DNA from 3 places in the Streptococcus mitis genome. Region 2 is predicted to be linked to each of the others. Evidence: predicted binding sites of a transcription regulator. Region 2 holds the regulator's gene; each other region holds the start of a gene.

Evidence for each region. Region 2 encodes Rex, which represses fermentation and respiration genes when NADH is low (regulators of the CRP and FNR family bind a similar motif). Its sites were predicted from a motif close to TTGTGAANTANTTCACAA; they were not measured.
Region 1: a site for Rex is predicted at 5,045-5,062, ahead of M594_RS09675 (iron-containing alcohol dehydrogenase). Genes of this name have one in related genera too.
Region 3: a site for Rex is predicted at 5,194-5,211, ahead of M594_RS04085 (formate/nitrite transporter family protein). Genes of this name have one in related genera too.

Annotation. Positions count from the first base shown of each region.
Region 1 is NZ_CP047883.1:2,008,186-2,015,948, forward strand. It holds gene M594_RS09660 (glycoside hydrolase family 125 protein) at 1-252, opposite strand, end outside; gene M594_RS09665 (GH92 family glycosyl hydrolase) at 423-2,510, shown strand; gene M594_RS09670 (SPFH domain-containing protein) at 2,784-3,668, opposite strand; gene M594_RS09675 (iron-containing alcohol dehydrogenase) at 3,819-4,970, opposite strand; gene adcA (zinc ABC transporter substrate-binding lipoprotein AdcA) at 5,255-6,760, opposite strand; gene M594_RS09685 (metal ABC transporter permease) at 6,770-7,576, opposite strand; gene M594_RS09690 (metal ABC transporter ATP-binding protein) at 7,569-7,763, opposite strand, start outside.
Region 2 is NZ_CP047883.1:1,186,635-1,194,397, reverse strand. It holds gene pcrA (DNA helicase PcrA) at 1-1,774, shown strand, start outside; gene radC (RadC family protein) at 1,817-2,497, shown strand; gene M594_RS05895 (gamma-glutamyl-gamma-aminobutyrate hydrolase family protein) at 2,494-3,183, opposite strand; gene M594_RS05890 (redox-sensing transcriptional repressor Rex) at 3,201-3,842, opposite strand; gene M594_RS05885 (DUF4649 family protein) at 3,925-4,140, opposite strand; gene M594_RS05880 (DUF1831 domain-containing protein) at 4,148-4,495, opposite strand; gene M594_RS05875 (cysteine desulfurase family protein) at 4,500-5,615, opposite strand; gene M594_RS05870 (ribose-phosphate diphosphokinase) at 5,625-6,584, opposite strand; gene M594_RS05865 (CYTH domain-containing protein) at 6,697-7,266, opposite strand; gene M594_RS05860 (GTP pyrophosphokinase) at 7,395-7,763, shown strand, end outside.
Region 3 is NZ_CP047883.1:823,720-831,482, reverse strand. It holds gene truB (tRNA pseudouridine(55) synthase TruB) at 1-297, opposite strand, end outside; gene M594_RS04105 (hypothetical protein) at 372-1,208, opposite strand; gene M594_RS04100 (hypothetical protein) at 1,186-1,386, opposite strand; gene M594_RS04095 (DUF2130 domain-containing protein) at 1,576-2,850, opposite strand; gene M594_RS04090 (O-acetylhomoserine aminocarboxypropyltransferase/cysteine synthase family protein) at 2,946-4,226, opposite strand; gene M594_RS04085 (formate/nitrite transporter family protein) at 4,374-5,171, opposite strand; gene M594_RS04080 (formate/nitrite transporter family protein) at 5,465-6,262, opposite strand; gene M594_RS04075 (class A sortase) at 6,429-7,172, opposite strand; gene gyrA (DNA gyrase subunit A) at 7,172-7,763, opposite strand, start outside.

The DNA of each region.
Region 1 (7,763 bases), 820 kb from region 2:
GGTCTGACGCAGGAGGGCATCTCTTTTAGCCACATGCAGGTAGGGTCTGAGTTGAGCTGTCGAATCCCGAAGCCACATAGCAGGAATATCTCCAGTCAAGACAAAAGTTGAACCGTCTTCTAAGATTTCAACCGTATTGTCCAAGGTATCTGTGTAGCAACGTTCAAAGACATCCACCCACTCTGGATGGTCCTTAGCCCGCTCCGCTACTTCATCTAGCCATTCTCTAACAATTTCTTTTGAATAAATCATCGTGCAGTATCCTCTTTCAAACAAGTTTCATTTTCAGTATATAGCTTTTGAGACAGAAAATACATACACAAATGATAGTCATTTTTCTACAAAATAGTTATCTTTGAAACTCCTTTTCTAAAGGCTATCTTTTTCTGATATAATGTAGAAAAACAGCTAAAGGAAAGACTATGAAACCACTACTTGAAACCATCGATACCCGCTTTGGAACTGCCAGCAAGCATGCCTTTTCTCGGGGAAATACCCTGCCATACACAGGCGTTCCTTTTGGGATGAATTACTTTGTGCCCCAGACCAGTGACCAGGAGGGATCTTGGTTTTTTGATCCGCATCTGCCTATATTTCAAGGGATTCGATTAACCCACCAGCCCAGTCCTTGGATTGGAGACTACTCTTGGCTCCTTCTGACACCTGTCACAGGTCAGCTAGGTGGAGACAGCCTCTTTCATCGTCAGTCTTCCTATGATATGGATAATGCCTCTTTCCAACCCCATTATCTAAAAATTTTCTCCCTGCGCTATCAGATTAAAACCCAGCTCACACCGACTTGCTACGGTGCTTCTATTCGTTTGGAACAAAAGCAAGGCAAAGCCCTCTCCCTCTATCTTCACGCAGCAGATGAACTGACCGTGGAGCAAGTAGATAAGCGAACTCTTGCCCTGCGACAAGAAGGAAAAACTGAGACCAACAAAAATCCACTGATACTCTTCACTACCCTGCAAATGAATACGGATATCCTTGCTATCAACCAAGAAGGCGAAGACTGGCGAATCGACTTAGCAAGTAGTCAAACTGAAATTCAGTTAGCCACTTCTTTCATCTCTCCTTCTCAAGCACTGCTTAATCTACCTAAAGAAGATTTTGATAACTGTAAATCAAGTGCCCAAGCGGATTGGGAAAATCTCCTCCATCGTTTTGACGTTATAGAGACAGGAGAGGCTAACCGAACCTTCTTTGATCACTGCCTTTACAGACTCTTCCTATTTCCTCAAACTTTTTATGAGGTTGATGAATCAGGGCAAGCCATCCACATGGATCTGGCTACTGGCACTGTCAAGTCTGGTGTCCTCTTCAGCAACAATGGTTTCTGGGATACCTTCCGTACCACCTTCCCTCTCTTTGCCCTTATCATACCGGAACACTACCACCGCTTCTTAGAAGGATTTCTCAATAGCTATCGCGATACTGGATTCCTTCCAAAATGGCTGGCCCCAGATGAACGGGGTATGATGCCAGGTACACTTTTAGACGGTATTATCGCAGATAGCTCCTGCAAGGACATGGCCCCCGACCTAGAAGAAGAACTCCTCCAAGCTATGCTCGAAACAGCCAGCAAGGTCGACCCTCTAAGCATCAATGGTCGCCACGGACTAGCCCAATACCAAGAACTTGGCTATCTCTCTACCGACCACCACGAAAGTGTTAGCCATACTCTAGACTATGCCTATAGTGACTTTTGTATCGCTAGCTGTGCTGAAAAACTGGGGAAAATAGAAATCGCTGAAACCTACAAGGCCGCATCACAAAATTACCGACATCTATTTGATACTGAAACAGGCTATATGCGTGCGCGTGATGGTCAAGGAAACTTCCGCCCTGACTTCTCTCCTTATAGTTGGGGGCGAGACTATGCCGAATGCTCTGCCATTCAAGCGACTTTAGGCGTCCTCCACGACATCCCAGGCTTGATCCAACTTATGGGTGGAAAAGAAGCCTTCAGCAACTATCTTTTGAAAACCTGTCAAGATGCTCCCCTCTTTGAGACAACAGGCTATGGTTACGAAATTCACGAAATGAGCGAGATGGCTACAACTCCGTTTGGACAAGTCGCTATTTCCAACCAGCCGAGCTTCCACATTCCTTATCTCTTCCGCTACAGCGACTATCCTGACTACACTGCCCTTCTCATCAAGACGCTCCGTCAGAAAGCTTTTCAGCCAAGTTGGGAAGCCTATCCTGGCGATGAAGATAATGGTAGCCTCTCGGCATGGTACATCTGGTCAGCTCTTGGATTTTATCCGACCTGTCCAGGAAAACCTAGCTATGATCTCGGAATTCCTCTCTTTGACCACCTCCGAATCTATCTGGCTAAAGAAGATAAATGGCTAGATATCCATACTAAACAAAACCATAGCCATTTCAACTTTGTAGAAGAATGCCTACTAGACAAAACACTCGTATCAACTATTCAACACCAAGACCTCCTAAAAGCTGAACAGCTAACCTTTACCCTCAGCTGGTTGCCAAGTCATCGCTAAATAATAAAAAATCTGCAATCCCCAAGGTTATCCACAATCTGTGAATAACTATCCCAAACTGTGCTTAACTCTTGAGTTGCAGCAATTAAAACTACTTTATAATCCTCAAAAGTTACTAAATTGGTCATACAAATAAGAATTATCACTAAAATAATCAGAAGTTATCCACACTTATCCACAACCTGTTAGTAACTTTTGTGAATAGTCTTATTTAAGCTAAGGCTTATCTCTCACGAACACTAAAAAGAGCCTGACTCCAGGCTCTTTAGTCTATTATTTCTTCTCAGCACGTAGAGCTGACAAGATTTGTGTACGGATATCATCCACACCATTTGGCGTATTTGGTAAAAAGATAGTTTGATTTCCTTTAGAGGCAAAGGTATTCAAAGTATCCAAATACTGGTTGGTCAAGAGTATGGACATGATTTGTTCTTCTGTCATGCCAACATTGGCTTCCTTGAGTTCTGTGATAGACTCTGCCAATCCATCCACAATCGCCTTACGTTGTTGGGCAATCCCCACACCATGAAGGCGGTCTTTTTCTGCTTCGGCTTCAGCTGCAGTGACGATTTTAATCTTGTCAGCTTCCGCCAATTCTTGCGCTGCAACCCGCTTACGTTGCGCCGCATTGATTTCATTCATGGATTGCTTAACTTCTGCATCTGGTTCGACTTTGGTAATCAAGGTTTTCACGATAATATAACCGTAAGTTGTCATTTCTTCCGCTACTTGGTGTTGAACCTCAAGGGCAATCTCATCTTTTTTCTCAAATAATTCATCCAAGGTTAATTTTGGAACAGAAGAGCGAAGGGCGTCTTCGATATAAGATTTAATCTGAGATTCTGGACGCATGAGTTTATAGTAGGCATCTGTCACGCTCTGTTCATTGACACGGTACTGAGTCGCTACATTCATCATAACAAACACATTGTCCTTGGTCTTAGTCTCAACCACAATATCGCTTTGCAACAAGCGCAACTGAATCCGAGCTGCAATCGAGTCAATCCCAAAAGGCAAGCGAATATGAATACCGCTATTGGCAACCTTTTGGTATTTCCCAAAGCGTTCAATAATCGCCACCGACTGCTGACGAACCACATAAACTGTACTCAGTGTGACTATCAGTAATAGGAGCACACAAATCACCACAAAAATCATCAAAAATGTTGTTATCATCGCGACGACCTCCATCATTATTTTTTTCCTGTATTATAGCACATTTAAAGAAGGTTGTGCAGTTTTTACTGCGATTTTTCCTGAAATGTCAATAATTAGAGGTGAATTGTCACATTATCGTCTAATCTCTTGCTAAAACAACTCTTTATAAAAGGCAATCGTTTCTTCTAAGGTTGGCATAAATGGGTTTCCTGGTGCGCAGGCATCAATCAAGGCATTCTTAGAAAGGTATTCAAAGTCGAAATCTTTTTCTTCAATACCAAGTTCAGTCAATTTCTTAGGAATACCTACTGTCTCAGAAAGCTTCTCAATCTCAGCAATCGCATAATCGGCACACTCTTCATCTGATTTATCCTCTACATGGAGTCCCAAGGCTTTAGCAACATTGCGGAAAGCTTCTGGTACACGTTTAGCATTTTCACGTTCTATAACTGGTAGCAACATAGCACAGCAAACACCGTGTGGCAAGTTATATACTGCACCGAGTTGATGAGCCATTGAGTGAACATAACCAAGACCAGCATTGTTAAAGCTCATACCACCAAGGAAAATAGCATTGACCATACCTTCACGCGCTTCAATATCGTGTCCATTTGCTACAGCGCGAGGAAGATATTCCTTGATAAGCTCAATTGCTCCGATAGATAATTTCTTGGTCACATCATAAGCACCAGGTGTTACCAAAGCTTCAACAGCGTGAGTCAGAGCATCCATACCAGTAGCTGCAGTCAAGCCTTTAGGTTTGGAAAGCATGAGTTCCGGGTCATTAACAGAGATAAGAGCAAGGCTATTCTTGTCAACCATTACCATCTTAACCTTGCGTTCTTCATCAGTAATCACATAGTTAATGGTAATTTCTGCTGATGTACCTGCAGTAGTATTGATAGCTACAACAGGAAGACCTTTTTTAGCAGATTTATGAAGTCCTTCATAATCCTGTGGTTTTCCACCATTTGTAGCCATGATAGAGATACAACTAGCTGCATCCTGTGGAGAGCCCCCACCAAGACTGATGATAAAATCACATCCATGTTCTTGCAAAGCAGCTACCCCATCTGTGACATTCTTACAAGTAGGGTTTGGCTCTACATCGCTAAAGATGACATATTCGATTCCTTCTGCATCTAGTGGTTTTAAAACCTTAGGTAAAATGTCACTTCCTTCGATAAACTTATCTGTCACCAAAAGTGCCTTTTTATAGCCAAGTTCCTTGATATAAGGACCTACTTCATTTACAACACCTTTACCAATAAGGTTGACTGCCGGAACATAAAATGTAGCCATATAATTTTCCTCCTGCGCCTTTGCGCTATCTATTTAACATCATTATATTACTTTTTGTATTCGTTTTCAATTATTTGTGAATTGTTTAACAAATAATTTTAAAAGGAGTGAAATTTGATTATTATTTATAAGATCCTTTCCCAATATGATACTCTGCTCCTTGAAACAAAATTGCATCTACCAAAGATAACAGCTATAGGCTATCCGCCGACACATGAAATGGGCTACACATCAGCCCCTATTTCAAAAAACCGACTAGCTCTCATGAACTAGTCGATTTCTCATCAATGCGCTAACATTTCTTGGGCGATTTCTTGGCCAGATAGGTTATCTGGGTAGTAGGTTGGCCAGTTATCCATTTCTTCAAAGAGGGCTTCTTGGCTTGTGCCTCCAAAGAAGATATGGAAATGTTCTGCCTTAACTGGGGCGATATTGTGGTCACTAAACTGAACATACTTGAACTGTCCAGCGTCTGCATCTGTGGCTTCAAATAGGAAGCGCACGCCACGATTTCCTTTCTTATAAGTCAAGATTTTCTTACCAACATACTTGTAGGTGAATTTCTTACTTTGTCCACCTTGAACAAATTCCATAGTGTTATCAGTGATATTAATCTTAGTCACATCTGTCTGATAGCCTTTTGTATAGTAGGCCTTGTACTCAGCCTGAGTCATCTTACCTGTCAACTTAGCCTTGTAATCAAACACTTGATCAAAAGTACCATCTTCAAGGAAAGGATAAACTGATTGCCAGTTACCTGCATAGTCACTCAAGGTGCGGTCCTTGACAGCTGCATCCTCGAAGTAACCATTTTGGACTGTCTTGGTATCCTCTGCCTTTTCAGGCTCGATTGCTGGGCCTTCTTGGTCCGTTGTTTGTTTTAGAGCCTTGAGGTTTTTCTCCATCACGGAGATGTAATTTTCTCCAGCCTTGGTGTCCTCTTCTGTCAGACTTTCTAAAGGATTGAGGACATCTGTTTTAACACCTGCTTCTTTTGAAAGTGTATTAGCAAGGGCCTGTGAGGCATTTTCTTCAAAGTAGATATAGGCAATTTTATTTTTCTTGACATACTCTGTCAATTCTGCCAAGCGAGCTGCTGATGGCTCTGCATCTGGAGAAAGGCCTGAGATTGCGACTTGTTTGAGTCCATAGTCCAAGGCGAGATAGTTAAAGGCTGCGTGCTGCGTTACAAAGCTCTTTTGTTTGGCTTGAGACAAGCCTTCTGCATAAGCCTTATCCAAGGCTTGTAATTTTTCGATATAGGCAGCAGCATTCTTCTCAAAGGTCTCTTTTTTATCAGGATAATCTGCTGATAAACTGTCACGGATGTGCTCTACTAGTTTAATGGCACGAACTGGTGATAACCAAACATGGGGATCGAACTCATGGTGATGGCCTTCTTCTCCATGGTCATGGTCTCCCTCTTCTTCCTCACCACCTGGCAAGAGCAACATATCGCCTGTCGCCTTGATGGTTTTGACCTTTTTCTTATCCAAAGTATCTAGCAATTTAGGAACCCAAGTTTCCATGTTTTCATTTTCATAAACGAAGGTGTCTGCATCTTGAATCTTGGCAACTGCCTTGGCAGATGGTTCATATTCATGGGGTTCTGTACCAGCACCGATTAGGAGTTCTACATTAGCAGTATCTCCTGCAACTTGCTTGGTAAATTCATAGACAGGGTAAAAGGTTGTCACAATATTTAGTTTGCCATCTGCCTGCTTTTGATTGGAACAAGCCACTAAAAACAAGGCACATAGACTGGCGAGTAATAAGCTAATTTTTTTCATGTTCATCTCCTATTTGATAAAACGTCTTACTAAACTAATGAGTAAAAAGACAGTTACAAAAATAATTGTAATGCTTGCACTTGCAGGTGTTTCTGCATAGTAGGAAATGTAAAGTCCTGCTACCATTCCCAAAAATCCAATAGCACTGGCAAGCAGCATAACCGATTTAAAGTTTTTCCCCAGACGCAGGGCTATACTAGCTGGCAAGACCATAATGGTCGATACCAGAAGAGCTCCCGCAGCTGGAATCATAAGGGCAATGGCCACCCCCGTCACCATGTTAAAAAGAATGGACATGGTACGAACTGGCAAGCCATCCACAAAGGCCGTATCCTCATCAAAGGTCAGTATATACATAGGACGAAGGAAGAGGAAGGTCAAAATCAAGACAACCGCCGCAATGACAAAGAGGGAAATGACCTGCTCTTCGCTAATAGTCACGATTGAACCAAAAAGATACTGATCCAAACTCATAGAACTAGAGCTTTTACCCTTGCTCATGACAATCAGAGAAACAGCCAGACCTGTTGACATGAGGATAGCTGTCCCGATTTCCATAAAGCTCTTGTAAACCGTACGGAGATACTCCAGAAAGACCGCCGCAATCAAAACAATGGCAATAGTGGAAATAGTCGGAGAAATCCCCAGAACCAAACCAAAAGCTACACCCGAAAGCGAGACGTGGCTGAGGGTATCACTCATCAAACTCTGACGACGCAAGATAAGGAAGGTTCCCAATACCGGCGAGAAAAGACTCATGGCAATAACGGCCAGAAATGCACGTTGCATAAAGTCATAAGATAACAAACTAAGCATGGCCCACCTCCTGGTCATTCTCATGAACATTGAAACAACGCCATGGCGAATCTTGGTTACGGACTAGATGGATATTGCGATCCGCATAATCCTTAACTTCTTCAGGGTCATGGGTAATCATCAAAACAGCCTTGCCATGATGATGGGCGCTGTGGTGCATGAGTTCGTAAAATTCATTTTTACTTCC
Region 2 (7,763 bases):
AGCTTATCAAAAAGAACTTCGTCAGTCTGAATCCGTTGATTTTGATGATTTGATTATGCTGACCTTGCGTCTCTTTGATCAAAATCCTGATGTTTTGACCTACTACCAGCAGAAGTTTCAGTACATCCATGTTGATGAGTACCAAGATACCAACCACGCTCAGTATCAATTGGTCAAACTCTTGGCTTCCCGTTTTAAAAATATCTGTGTGGTTGGGGATGCGGACCAGTCTATCTACGGTTGGCGTGGTGCTGATATGCAGAATATTTTGGATTTCGAGAAAGATTATCCCCAAGCCAAGGTTGTTTTGCTGGAGGAGAATTACCGTTCAACTAAAACTATTCTCCAAGCGGCCAACGAGGTCATTAAAAACAATAAAAACCGCCGTCCTAAGAATCTCTGGACCCAGAATGCTGATGGGGAGCAAATCGTTTACTATCGTGCTGATGATGAGCTGGATGAGGCTGTATTTGTAGCCAGAACCATCGATGAACTTAGTCGCAGTCAAAACTTCCTTCACAAGGATTTTGCAGTTCTCTATCGGACTAATGCCCAGTCCCGTACTATTGAGGAAGCCTTGCTCAAGTCAAATATCCCTTATACCATGGTTGGCGGAACCAAGTTCTACAGCCGTAAGGAAATCCGAGATATTATCGCTTATCTCAACCTCATTGCTAATTTGAGTGACAATATCAGTTTTGAGCGTATTATCAACGAGCCTAAACGTGGAATTGGCCCAGGTACAGTTGAGAAAATTCGTGACTTTGCGAATATGCAAAACATGTCCATGCTGGATGCTTCTGCCAATATCATGTTGTCTGGTATCAAGGGTAAAGCAGCCCAGTCTATCTGGGATTTTGCCAATATGGTTCTGGATTTGCGAGAGCAGCTAGATCAATTAAATATTACAGAGTTGGTTGAGGCGGTTCTAGAAAAAACAGGTTACGTTGATATTCTTAATGCCCAAGCAACTCTGGAAAGTAAGGCTCGGGTTGAAAATATTGAAGAGTTCCTTTCTGTGACGAAAAACTTTGATGACACCTCTGATGAGCCAGAAGAAGAAACTGGTCTGGACAAACTGAGTCGTTTCTTAAATGATTTAGCCTTGATTGCGGACACCGATTCAGGTAGTCAGGAGACATCAGAAGTTACTCTAATGACCCTGCATGCTGCCAAAGGTCTCGAGTTTCCAGTTGTCTTTTTGATTGGGATGGAAGAAAATGTCTTTCCACTTAGTCGTGCTGCTGAAGATCAAGATGAACTAGAAGAAGAGCGCCGTCTGGCCTATGTAGGAATTACGCGTGCAGAGAAAATCCTCTATCTGACAAATGCCAACTCACGCCTGCTTTTTGGTCGTACCAACTACAACCGTCCTACTCGATTTATTAACGAAATCAGTTCAGACTTGCTTGAGTATCAAGGTCTGGCTCGTCCAGCAAATACAAGCTTTAAAGCATCATATAGTAGTGGTGGCCTTGCCTTCGGTCAAGGTATGAGTTTGGCTCAAGCTCTTCAAGACCGTAAACGCAGTGCGGCCCCAAAAACTATCCAGTCAAGCGGTCTCCCATTTGGTCAATTTACAGCTGGTGCAAAATCAGCGTCTAGCGAAACAAATTGGTCCATTGGTGACATTGCCCTCCACAAGAAATGGGGAGAGGGAACTGTTCTGGAAGTTTCAGGTAGCGGTGCTACGCAGGAATTAAAAATCAATTTCCCAGAAGTTGGTTTGAAAAAACTTTTGGCCAGTGTGGCCCCAATTGAGAAAAAAATCTAATTTTTCATCCTTCTCACGAATAATAAAGTGAGGAGGATTTTTATGTACAGTATTTCATTCCAAGAAGATTCACTATTGCCAAGAGAAAGACTTGCCCAAGAAGGAGTGGAAGCGCTCAGTAACCAAGAGTTGCTAGCTATTTTACTCAGAACAGGAACACGTCAGGCCAGTGTTTTTGAAATTGCCCAGAAAGTCTTGAATAATCTTTCAAGCCTAACAGATTTGAAAAAAATGACACTGCAGGAATTGCAGAGTCTATCTGGTATCGGACGAGTTAAGGCAATAGAGTTACAAGCCATGATTGAACTGGGCCATCGTATTCATAAACACGAAACCCTTGAGATGGAAAGTATTCTCAGCAGTCAAAAGTTGGCCAAGAAGATGCAACAGGAATTGGGGGATAAAAAACAAGAGCACCTGGTGGCGCTCTATCTCAATACTCAAAATCAAATCATCCATCAACAGACCATTTTTATCGGTTCTGCCACTCGTAGTATTGCTGAACCGCGAGAGATTCTTCACTATGCTATCAAGCATATGGCGACTTCTCTCATCTTGGTTCATAATCATCCTTCAGGAGCGGTGGCACCTAGCCGAAATGATGATCATGTCACTAAACTTGTCAAAGAAGCCTGCGATCTGATGGGAATTGTCCTCTTGGACCATTTGATTGTCTCTCACTCCAGTTACTTTAGTTATCGAGAAAAGACAGATTTAATCTAAAGTTCATTAACGATATAGTCAAAGAGGTTTTTATCTTTGGGACGATTTTCAAAAAGAAATTCTGGGTGCCATTGGACACCGAGAAAGGCAACATCATCCGTACTCATGACAGCTTCAATGATACCATCTTTAGGATCATGGGCCGCAATCTTTAAATTTGGTGCTAAATCTTTGATGCTCTGGTGGTGGAAGGAGTTGATATGGGAAATTTCTCCATAGATTTCTCGAAGAACAGTATTTGGTTCTGTCATCAAGCGTTGAGTTGTGTACTCGGCAGAACAATCTTGCCAGTGGTCTTCGATATCTTGATACAAAGTTCCACCCATGGCAACATTAAAGAGTTGAGTCCCACGGCAGACAGAAAAAATTGGCTTTTTCTGGTTAATAGCTTCCTTGATGAGGGCCAGTTCAAAGATATCCCTTTGAAGGTGGTAGTCATCGCTATCGATGGTTTTTGGTTCACCATAGAATTTTGGATCAACATTTTGCCCACCTGTCAAGATGAGCTTGTCAATCAAACTAATATAGTGGCTAGCCATTTCTTGATCACCAATCGGTAGGATGATGGGAATCCCTCCAGCGTCTTTAACGCCTTCAACAAAGCCTTTTGCTGCGTAACTCATCATGATGTCATCATCTGGATGAGTTTTTTCGTTTCCTGTTATCCCAATAACTGGTTTTTTCATAAAATGATTTTCGCTTTCTAATCCTCTTTTCGCATGAAGTAGAGGAGAGTTTGGAGTTCACTTGTCAAATCGACATACTGAACGACCACGTCTTTTGGTAAATGCAGATGGACTGGTGAAAAACTGAGAATTCCTTTTACGCCAGCATCCACCAAGAGATTAGCAACCTCTTGTGACTTAACGCTAGGAACGGTCAGGATAGCAGTCTTCACATCAGCATCCTTGATTTTATCCTTGATTTGAGAAATTCCGTAAATAGGAATCCCATCAGGAGTTTGGGTACCGACTTCAGGATGGTCATCTAGGTCAAAGGCCATGATAATTTTCATCTTGTTACGCTCATGGAAGCGGTAGTGGAGAAGGGCATGGCCCATATTTCCAATACCTACCAGCATGACATTGGTGATGGAGTTATCATTGAGTAAATCGGCAAAAAACGTCATCAGTTTTTTGACATCGTAGCCAAAGCCACGACGACCCAGTTCACCAAAATAGGAAAAATCACGACGTACGGTCGCTGAATCAATTCCAATGGCCTCTGCAATTTGCTTAGAGTTGGCACGTTCAATCTTTTCTGCATGAAATCTCTTAAAAATTCGATAGTAGAGAGAGAGTCTTTTCGCTGTAGCTTTTGGAATAGCAGACTGTTTATCTTTCACAAAATCACAACCTTTCTATTCTTCTATTTTATAGAAACATTGTGAAAAAATCAACAAAAACAAGAAAAAACTAAGAAAAATCTTAGTTTTGATGTAAAAAATCTGCATGTGATAGAAAACGGTAGAGGTCTCCGACCAGACCTTGGTAAACTTCCTGCCCTTTAAAGGTCAAAGAAGTTACATAAAGTGTATCTGGCAGAGTCACACATCCTGATAGAGCCAGCATGAGAGCCTCGTAATCCTCATACTTGAGAGTGCGCTCTACATGATAGCTGTCCTTATAGGTCAGTTCAAACATTTTGGCTCTATCTTTCCGATTTTGTAAAGACACCACGCTCTACTAAACTATCCATGAGAAAATAGAATTTTTCCTGATGAATGTGGTGGTCTTCTGATTTGAAAATATCAACCAGACGTAGCCCAAACTTGTCAGTGATATTGATTTTAGCCCCTGTAAGTTCCTTGTTAATGATGATTTTGAGTTGGAATCCCTCACCGCTGTTCGGAACTTTTTCCAAAAGGCGAGTCAATTCATAGTTACCAATCTTAGTCTCAAAAAAGGTGTTATCCTTAAGGGTGAATTTTTTAACAGAAGGGCTAAGAGTGTAGTCGTAACGACAATTTTTTAACTGAATGGTTTTTTCAAATGCCATATGGCTAACCTCCGATAATTTCTTTTAAGGTTTTTGCTAGGGTATGTAGGTCTTCAACAGTATTTTGTGGCGACAAACTGATACGAACGGATTCCTTCAAGCGTTCTGAATTTGCTCCGTACATAGCTTCAAGAACATGGCTGGATTGGACTATGCCTGCTGTACAGGCTGAGCCAGTAGAGATTGAAATTCCAGACAAATCTAGACGAAGGAGTAAGAGGTCATTTTTCTGGCCAGGAAATCCAATATTAAGAACATAAGGGAGATGGTGTTCGCCTCTATTCAGGTAATACTGAACTCCCTCTAGCTCTGCCAGAAAGGCAGTTTCTAGATTTTGTACATGTTGAAAATGTTCTTCTTGCTTTTCTAGGTCTTCTTTTAAGGCTGCTATCATACCTACGATGGCAGCCAGATTTTCAGTCCCTGCACGTTTTTTCTGTTCTTGGTCTCCGCCATGTAGATAGGAATCAAAATCCATGCTAGATGCGTAGAGAAAGCCGATTCCCTTAGGACCATGGAATTTATGGGCAGAAGCAGTGAGAAAATCAATGCCCAATTCTTCGGGGTGAATTGGTATTTTACCAATAGCTTGAACTGCGTCGACATGATATGCAGCAGGGTGTTGCTTGAGTATTTGGCCAATTTCAGCAATGGGAAGTAGGTTTCCTGTCTCATTATTGGCAAACATGGTAGAAACCAAAATTGTATCATCACGTAAAGCATTTTGAATTTGTTGGGCTGTGATTTCTTGATTTTCTGGTTGGATAATGGTTGCTTCAAACCCAAAGTGTTGAACCAAGTAATCAATAGTTTCAAGGACGGCATGGTGCTCAATAGCAGTTGTGATGATATGTTTTCCTTGCTCTTGGTGACGAAGGCAGTAACCAATGATAGCAGTATTGTTGCCTTCAGTACCACCAGAAGTGAAAAAGATATGTTGAGGTTTTGTCTTCAGTAACTTGGCTAGTTCCTGACGAGCTTCTCGCAAGAGTTTGCCAGCTTGACGACCATGACCATGAATACTAGAAGGGTTTCCGTGGGTTTCTTGCATAACCTTGGTCATAGCTGAAATAGCAACTGCTGACATGGGAGTCGTTGCAGCATTGTCCAAATAAATCAAAGAATCACCTTATTTCTTTTTGTTGTAGGCAAAGAGTGGGCTGACTGGTTTTCTTTCGTGGATACGGACGATGGCATCACCAATTAACTCACTAGCAGTGATGTAGCATACGTTTTTAGGAGTTTTTTCTTTTGTTGCTACTGAATCAGTCACAAGAATTTCTTTAATATTAGTATTGTCAAGAAGTTCAGCAGCTCCCTCAACGAAGAGACCGTGACTAGAAACAGCATAAATTTCTGTGGCTCCTTCACGTTCAACGATTTTAGCAGCTTCAGAGAAGGTGCGTCCTGTATTAAGAATATCATCAATCAAGATGGCTTTCTTACCTTCAACATCACCAATAATATAACCTTCGTTACGAGTTGCATCGTCCTGAGGGTAATCGATAATGGCGATAGGAGCATCAAGATATTCAGCTAAGCTACGAGCACGCTTTACACCTGAATTTTTAGGGCTAACCACGACAACATCTGAACCGAGTAGGCCCTTATCGCAATAATGTTTTGCAAATAGGGGAACTGTGAAAAGGTTATCGACAGGGATGTCAAAGAAGCCTTGAACCTGAACGGCATGCAAATCAAGCGTAAGGATACGATCGACACCAGCCTTAACTAGCATATTGGCAACTAGTTTCGCTGTAAGTGGCTCACGAGGTGAAGCGATACGGTCTTGACGTGCATAGCCAAAATATGGAAGGACAACGTTGATACTGTGGGCACTTGCACGTACACAAGCGTCGACCATGATCAACAATTCCATTAGGTGGTTGTTAACAGGGAAACTTGTAGACTGGATGATGTAAACATCATAACCACGGACACTTTCTTCGATATTTACTTGGATTTCTCCATCAGAAAATTGACGTGATGACAGTTTTCCAAGTGGAATACCGACAGCATCCGCAATTTTTTGTGCAATCTCTTGGTTAGAGTTGAGCGCGAAAAGTTTCATATTTTTTCTATCTGACATTATAGACCGTCCTCTGTAAACTTTATAAAACCGAGTTATATCTGCTTTACATATATGAACTAGGTTTTGTGTATTTTTATCTTTTCTATTTTACCAAAAAATAGAGATTATTTCAGCTATTTTTCATGCTTTTGACAAATCGAACCAATTTTGAAGGAGCTTTTTGGTAAGCAATCTGATTTTTCTCTAAAAATTGCTGGAAATCTTGCTTTCCTTGCTCGTGATTTTCCACCTCAAGCTCTAATTCGTAATCTGTAATATCAAAGTACTGACTTTCATCCAGTGCCATGAGGCCAATTGGTGTTTGCATTTCATAGCGAAGAGTTGTTAGACAACCAAGAACCTGCCATTTTTTACTTTGGATACCATGTTTCGCCAATTTATCTAATACTAGCCCTTGAGGTAGTTCTTTCTTGCTCAGATAGTTTTCAGCATCTTTTAGTTGCAATTTTTGGTTGTATTCCATGTTTCCAACACTTTGCGGGACTTTGAGTGTCAATTCTGCCCAGTCTTCAAAGGTTCGAATGCGAATGGCAACTTTCTTTTCTCGCAGTTCAAAATCAGGCGTGTCGATGTAGTAATTTTTTTGAAGAACAGGAGTGACACCTGTGAACTGGTCTTTTAGACGATTATATTCATCTTTTTTCAATAGTGTTTTCAATTCAATTTCTAAATGTTTCATTTTTCTTACCTTTTCTTTATCGTTGAAAGCGGATTTATGGTATAATAAGCATTGTATTTATTGTATATGAATCCGGAGAAAAAATCAAAGATATTTTTGAAGGATAATATGAGAACAAGGGAGAATATATGACCTTAGAATGGGAAGAATTTCTAGATCCTTACATTCAAGCTGTTGGTGAGTTAAAGATTAAACTTCGTGGTATTCGTAAGCAATATCGTAAACAAAATAAGCATTCTCCAATTGAGTTTGTGACTGGTCGAGTTAAGCCAATTGAAAGTATCAAGGAAAAAATGGCTCGGCGTGGCATTACTTATGCGACCTTAGAGCACGATTTGCAAGATATTGCTGGTTTGCGTGTGATGGTTCAGTTTGTAGATGACGTTAAGGAAGTAGTGGAGATTTTGCGCAAACGTCAGGATATGCGGATCATACAGGAGCGAGATTACATTACTCATCGAAAAGCATCAGGCTACCGTTCCTATCACGTGGTAGTA
Region 3 (7,763 bases), 360 kb from region 2:
AAGCTTTTCATCCAAGGGCGACAAAACGGGTGTCTCAGCGACCACTTCCCCACTAGCATCCTCAGTCGTCGTGGAATAGCCCAGAGTAATCTCTCCCTCGTAGACCTTACCCTCATCCTGCATAAACTCGACCATGCGGGTCGCCTTGCCAACTGCAATGGGCAAAACACCCACTACATCCGGATCCAAGGTCCCACCATGACCAATTTTCTTGGTTCCCAAAATCTTACGCAGTTTAAAAACCGCATCATGCGAGGTCATTCCCGCTTCTTTTTTTAAGTTGATAATACCGTTCATTTGTTACTTTCTAATTCCCTTTTCACTTTACATCAACATATTCTATCTTAGACAGATTTTAAAACTATATCAGCTCATTTTTCTAAATACTTCCTAGCTTCCTGAACATAAAAGAGTTCTGGATTTTCATGGGCAATGCTTTCAAACAAACTTCGGGCACGAGCTTCATCTCCTTTTAGCTGGGCATTGAGAGCTCCGTAATAAGAAAACATGATTCGAGCTAGCTTACTTTCTGGCTCAGTAATGTCGAAGTAGTCGTTTGATTTTTTATTTAAAACAAGATCCTCTATAGCTTTTATTATGTTTATTACATTCGTCTTCCTAACAACCTGAGAATTTGTTCGAACTTTTAATGTAGCTAACATATCGATTTGGTGCGAAATTTCCTCTGTCTTATCAGCATGGATTAGAGAAAGAATCTTAAAGTAAGTTGTGGATAATTCGATTTCAAATTTCTTATTAAAATTTTTATCCTCAAAATTTATTCGTCCCAAATTATCAAGTGTTTCTTCAAACTTTCCTTGGTAGTATGACGATTGGGCAATAGCTAGTAAATAATTTGAATTATTGAACAGCTGTTGAGACTTAACGGAGTGTTCAGCTACATAACGATAATAATTTATGTGCTTTTCGAAATTAATATCTGTCAAAAAGATATTATCTACAGCTAATTTAACCAGTTTATTGTTTAATGAAAGCAATGCCTCAAACCCAAAACATACTACAGTATAAGTAATGAATTTCATAAAATTCATTTCCCCACCTTTAAATAATTCAACAACCATGCCTATAAATGATAGGCAAACTATAGGAATTAAGCAAATGTATACTATTTTTGTCAAATTATATAATTTTGAAATTTCAATTCTAGATATTTTCAACGAATAGTTATTTAATATCTCTTTCACCATTATCCTCCATTGTAGAACTTAAATATAAGAAGTCGCTCGCAATTACTAGAATCGCTATCAAAACTCCAAATACAAATGTAGATGCACTAACTGTAACACCATCAATTAAAGTACCAATAACAAAAACTGTAGCAACTACCGCTTTTAAAACCTGTTCTCCATGATATACCTTTGACAATCCAGTCTCGTTAGTAGTTTTAACTGTTGCATAATCTTATTAACCTGATTATGCTCTTTCACATAGGTGACGTACGGTAAGAACTCATATCAGTTTTATCTTCCTAAATAGCTCTTCGTTTCCTGTACATAAAGTTGTAAATATTTAATGTAGACATACGACTATTTTAAAGTTATTTCATATTTAAGGCTACTCCCCCTTCAGCGCTTCAAACTTTGCTTTCATAGTTGGATTTTTCCGGGTCAATTTTTTGACGGAAACATCTTCCAATTTATTGTTTGCAAGGCGGAGTTGGTTTTCAGATGTTGTTAGGAATTTCTTAACCTCTTCCATGCGTTTGATTGCCTTGTCGATTTCATCGATAGCTTTACCAAAGTTGATCGAAGCTGAGTTGTAGTTCTTGGCAAAGGCTAGTTTAAAGGCGTCCAAATCTTCTTCAAAATGAGTGATGTCAATATTTTGCTCCCGAATCAAAGCCAATTCTTGCTTGTATTTCAAAGAATTAAGCGCAGCATTTCGCAAGAGACCAATCAACTGGATAAAGAACTGGGGACGAACCACATACATCTTTTCATACTCATGACTGACGTCAACAATCCCTGTGTTAAAGTAATCATTATCGGCCTCAAGCATGGTCACCAAAACAGCATACTCACAGTTCTTTTCCCGACGGTCCTTATCCAATTCCTTATAAAAGTCTGCATTCTTGTGCTTCTTCTCTGTTCCGTCCGCTTCATTTTTCATCTCAAACATGATAGAAATGATTTCGACCCCATTTTCATCACATTCACGGAAGATAAAGTCACCCTTAGACCCACGCGCAGAGACCTTGTTATCCTTCTCAAAGTAGGCATTTGGAAAAGCAAAACTGCGGACCTTGTTAAACTCACTCTCTGCATAGTGTTCCAGACTTTCCCCGATAGCTTTTGTAGACTGCTGGGCTTTGAAATTCTTATAGAACTCGACCTGTTCACTCGCTGCCTTGAGCTGTGCTTCATAGTTTTGTTTAAGAGAAGCCAAAGACAACTCATTTTCTTTTTCTTGTAAAAGAAGCTGATTTTTGACCTGATCCCGTTCTTTTTCTAGGTCAGAAAGGGTCTTTTGCAGTTGATTTTCATGCTCCAAACGTAAGGTCGCCAATTGATTTTCCAAGGCCTGTACTTCCTTATCCTTAGCCAATAATGCCTGATTGCTTGTCTGTTCAACCTCTTTCTTGGCCAATTCTTTTTCTGTATCAAAATTTTGGATTTGACTCTGTAATTGAGCAATTTCTTGGTCTTTTTGAGCTAGTTTAGACTGTTGTTCATTCATGGCCTTTTGCTCAGCCAAGGCCAGTTCCTGCTTCATCCGATCATGTACTTCCTTATCAAACTCTGCTGTTCTCACTTGGGATAAAAGTTCAGCATACTGACTTTCATTTACTGTAAAGACTTCCCCACAGTTGGGGCATTTGATTTCGTTCATATCGTTCCTCTTTCTAGACTTCTTTATCCATTATATCATGCCTGAGGGAAAATCAAAAACAGTGAGTCAAAACCCACTGTTTATCTTCTTTTACTTTAAATTTTTTCCAAGGCCAAGCGCAAGTCTTCGATCAAATCATCTACATTTTCAAGACCGATTGACAAACGAATTTGGTTTGGTGTGACACCTGCTGCTTCTAGGTCTTTTTCTGACAATTGACCGTGAGTGGTTGTAGCTGGATGAACAACAAGCGATTTAGCATCTGCCACATTGGCAAGGTCAGAGAAGATTTCTAAATGATCAATTACCTTGCGTGCTTCTGCTTCCCCACCTTTGACATGGAAGGTAAAGATTGAGCCCACACCTTTTGGCAAGTATTTCTCAGCCAAGGCATGGTAAGGACTATCAGCAAGTTTTGGATAGTTGACTTTTTCTACCTTAGGATGGTTGACAAGGAAATCAACAATTTTCTCTGCATTTTGCACATGACGTTCGACACGAAGAGAAAGGGTTTCAAGTCCTTGAAGCAAGAGGAAAGCATTGAATGGTGACAAGGCTGCACCTGTATCACGAAGCAATTGGACACGGACAGCGATAATAAAGGCTGCTGCACCCACATCACGAGTATAGCTCAAATTGTGGTAGCTTGGGTCTTCCTCAACAAATTGAGGGAATTTTCCTGAAGCCGCCCAGTCAAAACGACCGCTATCGACAATCACGCCTCCAATAGTCGTACCATGCCCACCGATAAACTTAGTCGCTGAGTGAATAGCAATATCTACGCCGTGAGAAAAGACATTAATCAAGTAAGGTGTAGCAAAGGTATTGTCGGAAACAAGTGGAATCTGATGCTTATGAGCAATCTCTGCCAATTTTTCCAAATCTGGAATGTTAATCAAGGGGTTGCCCAAGGTTTCAATCAAGACAAGCTTGGTATTGTCATTGATAGCTGCTTCTACTTCATCCAAATTATCCACATCGACAAAGGTTGTTGTGATACCATAACGAGGAAGGGTTTCTTTCAAGAGATTGAAAGTCCCACCGTAAATAGTTGATGCTGCCACTACATGGTCACCTGCATGAGCAAGAGCCAAAATCGTATAAGTCACTGCAGCCATACCTGATGCTGTTGCAAGAGATCCGACACCACCTTCGAGAGCTGCAATTCTTTCTTCAAAAGCAGCCGTTGTAGGATTGGTGATACGAGTATAAATGTTCCCTGGTTTCCTCAAGGCAAACAGATCGGCACCTTCCTGCGTGTCATCAAAAACAAAAGATGTTGTTTGATAAATCGGCACTGCACGAGACTTGGTAGCTGGATCCACAACTTGACCAGCATGTAGTTGCAAAGTTTCAAATTTAAAATCACGAGTCATAGGGCGACCTCCAAATAGTTTGATTAAGGATATTGTAGCACCTTAAGGTATAGTTTACAAATATCAGTTTTCTATATTTTGATATAAGAAATAGCTATTACCTTATTTTAAAAATGAAAAAAGCACGACTCAATCGTGCTCATTTTCTTAATCTACATAAGTATCTTCATTTTTATTGAGGAAGGCATATGGAAGACCCATCAAGAGACCACCACCAATGAAGTTCCCAATGAAGGTTACACCCCAGTGACGAAGCATATTTCCAACACCGAAGTTAGCAATTGAATCAGCAGCAACACTGAATTTCACAATAGCGAAAGAAGCAAAATTCGCCGCAATGTGCTCGTTTGTTAAGAATACAAACATGTAAATTGCTGATAAAACTAGCCAAAGTTTGGCACCACCATCTTTGACCAAAACAAATGAAAGAATCGCAATATTTACGAAAATATTTGCCAAAATCGCCTCAAGCAAGATTAATTCATTTGAACGGCCTAACTTCATCTCAACAACCCCTGAGATGAAACTATCGTGTGTCAGATGTGCATAGGCTGCCGAATGAGCAAAGCCCCAACCTGCTATCAAAGCCCCGATAAGGTTGAACAAGGTACAGTAAAGTAAAATCTCAGCTGTCTTTCTCCAAGAAATTTTTTTCAAGAAACTACCAGCAGTCAAGAACATCATGTTTGATGTTACCAACTCGGCATTCAAGAAAACAATATAGGCCAAGCCCCAAGCAAAGACAAATGGGAAGAGGAAGCGTCCACTACCTGGTGCAATTTTATTAATCAAGTCAGCCCCAACCGCACCAGCAGCAGTACTGAAGGTTAAAAATGCACCTGCAAACATAGAACGAATCGCATACTTAAATTTGCTTTGACTATAAAGACTTTCCTTCTTCTTGCAAGCAAATTCAATCTTTGAGATAAATTCTGAAGAAACCATAATAAACTCCTAAAACTTTTATTTGTGATAATTATAACATAAAATCGATATAATGAAAAGCCTTTCCTAATTGTATTTTTAATAAATTTATAAATCCAGTAATCGTTTACATTGTTTGAATAACAAGCTTTTAGAATTTTTAATTATTAGAATATAAAGATTGCATGGAATAACTTTTATTCTATTTAATATATTTTGTTGTTACAATTTACAAAACGATTTTCTCTGCAAGCCTATTTTGTAAAAGAAAAAAGAGAGAATCGTTCTGACTCTCCCTGATACACTAACTCTTCTTAATCAACATATGTATCTTCATTCTTATTTAGAAAGGCATACGGTAAACCAATCAGAAGACCTCCACCTATAAAGTTAGCAATAAAGGTTACACCCCAATGTCGAAGGATATTTGGAAGATCAAAGTGAGGTACTTGATCAGCAATCATGCTGAATTTCATAATACTAAAGGAAGCAAAATTGGCAGCGATGTGCTCATTGGACAAGAAGACAAACATGGAAATAGCTGATAAAATGATCCATAGTTTGGCAGCACCGTCTTTGACTAATATAGATGAAAGAATGGCAATATTTACAAATACATTGGCAAGAATTCCCTCAAGCAGGACTAAATCACTTGGACGCGCCAATTTCTTGGCTACAAGCTTAGGAAGGAAACTATCATGGGTCAAATGCGAAAAGGCTGACGAGTTGGCAAAGGCCCATCCAGCCACCAAGGCACCAATGAGATTAAACAAAGTACAATAGAGTAAAATAATCATTGCCTTTTTCCAATCAATCTTTTTCAAAAATGCGCCTGCTGTTAAATACATCATATTGGAAGTTACCAATTCCGCATTTAGAAAGACAATATAAACCAGCCCCCAAGCAAAAACAAATGGGAACAGGAAATACCCACTACTTGGAACAATACTATTAAGTAAATCTGCACCAATAGCGCCGGCAGCTGTACTAAAGGTTAAAAAAGCACCTGCAAACATAGAACGAATTGCATACTTTAACTTACTTTGCTTGAAAAGACTTTCTTTCTTGTGGCAATAATAATCAATCTTCGAAATAAACTCTGACGAACTCATAAACGTCTCCTATTTTTTTATATTTAGTATTATAACACAAAATATTAAAATAGGTAATTGTTTTTGAAAAATGCTAGTATTTGTATTGATTTATCATTACTTAGCATGCTTATAAAGCAATATAAAAAGAACCAGTAAAATAAAATGTTTACTGATTCTTTAACTATTAATAGCGCTGTTTATATGGTTGATTGAAAGCTGTTAGAATTTCTTCAGGTGTTTGTGAATAATCCTTTGTATCTTTCAAGTCACCTTTTACGATAATACGTTCTGTCGCATCATAGTCAACACAGGTTACAAGTGTGATTTCATCAACTCCAGTACGGTCATCAATCTCATCAACGCGATCTGGAGTCACATGCTTCACTTCACGGATTTCATAGGTATAAACTTTATCCTTATCGGTTAGGTAAATTTTCATCCCATTTTTAGCGCGTGATAATGGAGAAAAGAGCATTTGGCTGGCATTTTCCGCCGTGAAGATGTGATGGCTCGCAAGTGAATAGTTTCCTTTCCCCATCACTTGGTCACGCTTCATTGTACCAGCTCCATAGAAGAGATTGACATTATCAAGCCCCTTAAAAATAGGCAAGTTAATTTCTACCTCAGGAACAGCAATTCCACCGATAACTGGCAATTTTTGCGAATCCCATTGTGAGGATAAGACAGCTTCTGACGAGATAGCTTTTACAGAGTCAAAGTCAAAATTTCCTTCTGTATCTTGATTTTCTTCCAATTTTTCTTTTGATACCTGGCTGACTTGGTATTTATTGGTATTCCAAACCATGAAGATATCACGAATTTTTGAATTGAAAATCAAAGCCACTGACAAGAGGATTAAAAACCCTGCCAAGATATTGATTAATAAATTTTTACGGTTTGTTTTCTTTTTGTTCTTTTTATGAGACATTATGCTTCACCTTCTGTTTCGTTTCCTGTCCCAACTTCTTCTTTTTCTGCCGCTGCAACCGTAGTAAAGGTTACAATTTTGGCATCTTGGTCCAGGCGCATCACTTTAACTCCCATAGTTGAGCGACCTGTTTGTGAAATATTGGCAACGTTGGTTCGAATCATGACACCTGTATCAGTGATAATCATCAAATCTTCATCACCTTTAACTGTCATAAGACCAGCAAGGGAACCATTCTTTTCCGTAATTTTAGCAGTTTGCATCCCTTTACCACCACGACCTTTAGTTGGATATTCAGTCGCAACTGTGCGCTTACCATATCCTTTGTCTGTGATGATAAGAACCTCGTCCTGGTCTGTAATCACACTAGCACCAACAACTGTGTCCCCCTCACGGAGATTAACACCTTTCACACCCGTAGCGATACGGCTCATTCCACGAACGGCTGATTGATTAAAGCGAACTGCATAACCAAACTTGGTACCAATGATAATATCCGTATCTTCTTCTGTCAGTAAGACATTAATCAATTCATCTTCATCCTTGAGGTTCAAAGCCTTGAGACCATTCTGGCGAATGTTAGCAAATTCC